DNA from 2 places in the Pseudidiomarina sp. genome. Region 2 is predicted to be linked to the other one. Evidence: predicted binding sites of a transcription regulator. Region 2 holds the regulator's gene; the other holds the start of a gene.

Region 1 (3,144 bases), on a different contig from region 2:
TCTTTCAGCTTATACAAAGCCGGTACCACACCGGAGGTGCTTAAGGTGACGCGACGTTTCGATAAGCCAAAGGCGTTGTCATCAAGCATTAAGTCCATGGCTGGAACCACGTTATTCAGGTTCAACAGCGGTTCACCCATGCCCATCATCACTACGTTGGTGACAGCTTTTACGCCGGTGTCGCCAAAGGCGCCGATGAGTTTGCTCACCCGCCATACCTGGCCAATGATTTCGGCCACTTTTAAGTTGCGGTTAAAGCCTTGCTGCGCGGTTGAGCAGAAGGTGCACTCCAGTGCACAGCCTACTTGCGAACTCACACACAAGGTGGCGCGGTCACGATCTGGAATCCATACGGTTTCCACATCCTGGCCGTCGAATAAGGTCATCGCGAACTTGATGGTGCCGTCCGACGATTGTTGTTGAACACGCACTTCAGGTGCCCGAATTTCGGCCACCTGTTTCAGTTTTTCACGCAGCACCTTGTTGAGATTGGTCATCTCGTCAAAGTCATCGACACAATAGTGATACACCCACTTCATAACCTGGTCGGCGCGAAATGGCTTTTCACCCAACTCTTTGAAGAACTCGCGCATTGCTTCGCGGTTCAAGTCGAGTAAATTCACTTTTTTGTCTACTGCATTCATATAAAACCTTAAGTGCGTTATTCGTTACTGGTTATTCGTTATTCGTAGTCGGGTTTAACGACAAGCGCAGCGCCCGACCAATGAATAACGATTAACGCTTTTGCTTTTAGCGCGTACGTGGGCAGATTTCTTCGTCAGAGAAGAAGTATGCAATTTCACGTGCTGCTGATTCTAAAGCGTCAGAACCGTGCGTTGCGTTCTCGTCGATAGATACAGCATAGTCTGCGCGCAAAGTTCCTGCCAATGCGTCAGCTGGGTTGGTTGCGCCCATGATGTCGCGGTGACGTTTTACTGCGTTCTCGCCTTCAAGTACTTGCACCATGATTGGGCCAGAAGTCATGAAGTCTACCAATGCACGGAAGAACGGACGCTCTTTGTGTTCAGCGTAGAAACCTTCAGCTTGTTCAGTGCTTAAGTGCATCATTTTTGCTGCAACGATACGGAAGCCTGCAGTTTCAAAACGGTTATAGATAGCGCCGATTAAGTTTTTGCCAACGGCATCCGGCTTGATAATTGATAAGGTGCGTTCTAAAGCCATGATTTTCTCCAATCAAGTTTTATAAGTAAAAGGTTGTCTAAGTTAGAGTCGCGCGGATTATACATAAAAGCCGCCGTCAGAGCTAGGGGCAGAGCTGCGGCTGCACACCACTTCAAACGCTTTACAGTGACATCGAACAGGCGTAAAGTGTGGGCATCTAGACGTCTATTTATTTTGCAGTATATGAGGTGGTTATGACGCAACAAATTACATTAGGTGGCGGTTGTTTTTGGTGCCTTGAAGGTGCTTTTAAGCAGGTTCGTGGCGTATTAAAGGTGCAGTCTGGTTACGCGGGCGGGCACAAAGAAAATCCAACGTACGAAGAAGTCTGCTCAGGCAGCACCGGGCATGCTGAAGTGCTGCAGGTTACCTTTGAGCCAACGGCTTTAAGTGTGCGGGAAATTTTAGAAATCTTTTTTGCGTTGCACGATCCAACCCAAGTGAATCGTCAGGGTAACGATGTCGGTACGCAATACCGCACGTCAATTTTCTACCAAACTGACGAACAAAAGCGTTTATCGGAAGAGATTATTGCCGAAATGGAACGTGAAAAAACCTGGGATGCGCCAATTGTGACCACAATTGAGCCCTTGGAAAAGTTCTGGCCGGCTGAGGATTACCACGAAAACTATGTGGAACGTAATCCTGAAAACGCCTATTGCCAAGCGGTTGTGCATCCGAAGTTAGCAAAATTCAAACGCACTTTCGCCGAAAAGCTCGACGGTTAAAATGAGGGGGCAGTGCAAGGACTGCCCCTTTTTTACTAATGGTTTTCTTTGGCGTGGTTGATGCTGTATTTCGGGATTTCTACAACGAGGTCTTCGCCGTCAACTTTGGCCTGACAGCTTAAGCGTGAATCTGGGTCGAGGCCCCACGCTTTATCGAGCATGTCGTCTTCGTTTTCTTCAATTTCATTAATTGAGTCCATGCCTTCGCGAATGTACACGTGGCAGGTGGTGCAGGCGCACACTTTTTCACAGGCGTGTTCTATGCCGATGCCGTTGCGCAAGGCCACGTCAAGCACGGTTTCGCCGTCTTTTGCTTCGAGTGCTGCGCCTTCTGGGCAAAGCTCTTCATGGGGTAAAAATACAATCTTTGGCATAAAAACCTCGTTAATAACTACACGTTAATCGTTATAGCTCGTCGACTTTTGTGCCGGAGAGTGCTTTGCGAATGCTGGCATCCATACGGCGCGCGGCGAAATCATCGCTGGCTTTGTCTACGGCTTCAATAGCTTGTTCAATGGCTGCAACATCTGTGCCGCTGCGGGCAACACGAAGTTGCTCCATGGCGGCATCCAGGGTTGCGCGCTCGTTCTCGTCAAGCAATTTGCCGTCTGCGGCTAAGGCACTGCTGAGTGCCTCAATAACGCGGTCGGCTTCAACTTGCTGTTCACGCAACATACGCGCCGCCATGTCTTCTTTGGCATTGCTCATCGATGCTTCAATCATTTTGGTGATGTCATTATCACCCAAACCATAAGATGGTTTCACCTGAATTGATGCGCTCACGCCGGTTGATTTTTCCATGGCGGTCACGCTCAATAAGCCGTCTGCATCGACTTGGAAAGTTACCCGAATGTGTGCGGCACCGGCTGCCATTGGCGGTATATCCGTTAACACGAAACGAGCCAAACTACGGCAGTCATCAACCAGCTCACGTTCGCCCTGCACCACATGAATCATCATGGCGGTTTGGCCGTCTTTAAACGTGGTGAATTCTTGCGCTTTTGCGACTGGAATCGTGGTGTTGCGTGCCACAACTTTTTCCACCAAGCCGCCCATAGTTTCCAGGCCCAGCGAGAGTGGAATCACATCCAGCAACAACATGTCAGAGTCAGGTTTGTTACCCGCTAAAATGTCGGCTTGAATGGCAGCACCCAGGGCGACAACTTGATCCGGATCAATGGAGGTTAAGGGTTCGCGACCAAAGAAATCGCCTACCGCTTCGCGCACACGTGGC
Region 2 (3,144 bases):
GCTCCAACCAGCGCTCTATGTACTCTAAATGATTCTGGTGGTAGGCATAATAAGCGTGGTGCTGGGCAACTTCGTTCCAGCTGATTAACGGCGTTAATTCAAGCGTTTCAAATTGTTCAACCAATTGCGGGTCGCTTAAATCAACCCGAAACAGCACCACATCGGCTAACGAGGTGAGTACTTTACCCTTCGGCTCAGTATCGTTGTATTGGCCAATGCGGGTTTGTTGATTTTCAACCTTCAAGCTGGAACGCACAGCAATTACCATGCGCTCGCGATTAACGGGCTGGAAAGTACGTGGATGCAGAACTGGGCTACCTAAGCGCGCCAGTTCTTCGGCTTCTTGCCAGTCAATAGTTGGCAAGCTTACCACCCGTTCAACTTTACGTGGGTCAGCGGAGTAAACACCGGCTACATCTTTCCAAATGGTCACTTGCTTCGAGTCAATCAGGCTGCCAACCAGCGTAGCGGAATAGTCACTGCCGTTACGGCCTAGAATCAGTGAGTTACCGTCAGGATCGGCACAGATGAAGCCTGTTACAATGAAACGCGTGCCTGGGTGCGGCGCAATGCGATTGAGCAAACCAGCACGTGATATCTCTACGCGAATGTGCGGCTCTGGCGCATCATCGGCAATCAGGAAAGTGCGTGCATCAATATAGTTTGCAGTTACGCCTTGCTGTTCTAATAGCGCGGACAATAAACGCGCGCTCCACAACTCGCCGTACGACAGCAGTTCTGGGCGACGCTTAATTTCTTCTTGACCGTTTAACCAAGCGTACCAACGTTTAAAATCAGTTTGCGACTGTTGCAACACACGCGCTTGTACGTCACCGTTAAGTAATTCACGAATCAGGCCTTGCTGATATTTTTCAAGTTGTTTTAGAAGAACCTCGGCGACACCTTTGTCATCCGATTTTGCATCAATGATTTCGAGAATGCGGTTGGTGGTGTCACCTGCTGCCGAGACGACCACGAGATCACTGGCGCCAGCATATTCAGTGACGATACGTGCCACACGACGGTAACAGTACGCATCAGCCAAGCTGCTGCCACCAAATTTGTGAACTTGAACCGTATCGGCCACGGCTTGGATTTGCTCTGGGGTAACTTGAACCTCAACCGTCATGATGCGCGTGCGTTCTCCTGTGAGAAAAAGTAAAAAAGAAGTCGATTATACGGTGCGTTTTTGTGCCAATAAAGCGCCATTACGCAAGGTTAGCACAAAAAGACGTATAGACAGCTATGCGTATAAAGTTGACTGCGCAAAATTCGGCAGTACAATTCACCACATTGTGCAGGGTTTTTTAGTCACGCAGCAACACTTAGCAAGTAAAGGGGCGCAGTATGGAATGGGACGGCGATTATATCTACCCGTATGTTGAACACGGTAAGAAAAGTGAGCACGTGAAGAAAATAACCGTGTCGATTCCCACGCGCGTACTCAAAGTGCTGACCGACGAGCGTACCCGTCGGCAAATTAAAAACCTGCGCCATGCAACTAATAGTGAGTTGCTTTGTGAAGCTTTTTTGCATGCGTTCACCGGACAGCCACTGCCAACCGATGATGACTTACGCAAAGACAACCCTAACAAAATCCCCAAAGCCGTGCGCGAAGAGTTAACGCGCCGAGGCCTGCCGATTCCAGACGACGCTGAGTTCGACGAGGTCGAATAAGCAAAATACTGCTGTAGGAAATCCTACAGCAGATATTCCAGTGCCGTTTCATCGCAGTTGTCCTTGCGTGGGCACAATTCACAGTCCTTCATGACTTTCTCAGGTAGCTTTTCTTTCAGCGTGATGCGAAAGTTCAGCTTGCCAAAAAACTCCGGCACCCGGGTCAGCACAATGGTACGGGCAATGCCTAGCTCACGCGCCTTCCAAAGCAAAAACGCCACCAACTCAGCGCCTAAGCCCTTGCCTTGAGCATTCTTAAACAGGCCAAGACTGCGAATTTCAGCCAAGCCAGTGCTGTACACATACAATGCCGCACAGCCAACGACCTCGTCATTGATTTCAGCTACGGCAAAGCTTTGAATAGCTTGCAGTACGTCGGCTTTATCGCGCGGCAGGTTTTCGCCTTGATCAGCCCAGTATGCAATCAGTTCGCAGATTTTATCCGCATCGCTTAAACGTGCTTGGCGCACATGTTTGCTGGCAGCTTCGGCCGCGTGCAGCCAATCTTGTGCATGTTTTACCGCAACTTTTACGGCGTTGGGTGCCGTACCGCCCATGGCTTGGCGTTGATTTAAGCCATACTGCAAATCCAGGCTGGCATACACATCCGCATCGATAGCTGGGCACACCTGTTGAAACTGCTCAAGCGTAAGCTGCTCCAGGGCGACACCAAGTTGTTGCGCGTTTACCACCAACGTACCCGTCATATGGTGTGCGTCGCGAAAAGCAACGCCCTTGCTAACCAAGTAATCGGCCAATTCGGTGGCGTTGCTGTAGCCCAAAGCCGCCTGCAATGCAGCATGCTCACGGTTCACGGTAAGTTCCGGCACCGCAAACGCGAGCATCTGCAGGCATTGCAAGTAACTGTGCAGGGCATCAAATAGTCCCTCTTTGTCTTCTTGCATGTCTTTGTTATAGGCCAGCGGTAGCCCTTTTAGAGTCACCTGCATGGCATGTTGATGGCCCAGCACACGGCCCGTTTTGCCGCGTAGCAATTCAAACAAGTCGGGGTTTTTCTTTTGCGGCATCAGCGATGAACCGCTACTAATACGATCACTCATGCTGAAGCAGCCAGATTCGCCGGAGCAGTAAAAAATAACGTCTTCAGCCAGTCGCGATAAGTGAATCATACCGGTGCTGGCGGCGTTCAATAGGTCCAGCACGAAGTCACGGTCAGACACCCCGTCGAGGCTGTTTTCACTGGCATACCGAAACCCGAGTTCATGCGCGAGGGTTTCGCGATTAATGGCGGCTGTCGTGCCCGCCAGGGCACCACTGCCCAGAGGGCAAACATCCATGCGGCGCACTGCTTCACGCAGCCGACTGACATCGCGCTGCAACATGCTGACGTAGGCCATAGCCCAGTGGCCAGCGACAATCGGTTGCGCCCGCTGCAGGTGCGTATAGCCAGGTAACATGGCATCTGTATGCTGCTCTGCAAAGGTCAGCAAGTTTTCAATGGCGGCC

Evidence for each region. The regulator MetJ, encoded in region 2, represses methionine synthesis genes. The targets are predictions, from matches to a motif close to TAGACGTCTAGACGTCTA.
Region 1: a site for MetJ is predicted at 1,333-1,350, ahead of msrA (peptide-methionine (S)-S-oxide reductase MsrA). Genes of this name have one in related genera too.

Annotation. Positions count from the first base shown of each region.
Region 1 is NZ_JBLWWR010000002.1:191,725-194,868, reverse strand. Features, by position in the region: gene ACN0UN_RS03830 (bifunctional tRNA (adenosine(37)-C2)-methyltransferase TrmG/ribosomal RNA large subunit methyltransferase RlmN) at 1-644, opposite strand, end outside; gene ndk (nucleoside-diphosphate kinase) at 751-1,182, opposite strand; gene msrA (peptide-methionine (S)-S-oxide reductase MsrA) at 1,371-1,910, shown strand; gene fdx (ISC system 2Fe-2S type ferredoxin) at 1,946-2,284, opposite strand; gene hscA (Fe-S protein assembly chaperone HscA) at 2,316-3,144, opposite strand, start outside.
Region 2 is NZ_JBLWWR010000005.1:75,769-78,912, reverse strand. Features, by position in the region: gene metL (bifunctional aspartate kinase/homoserine dehydrogenase II) at 1-1,129, opposite strand, end outside; gene metJ (met regulon transcriptional regulator MetJ) at 1,348-1,677, shown strand; gene argH (argininosuccinate lyase) at 1,701-3,144, opposite strand, start outside.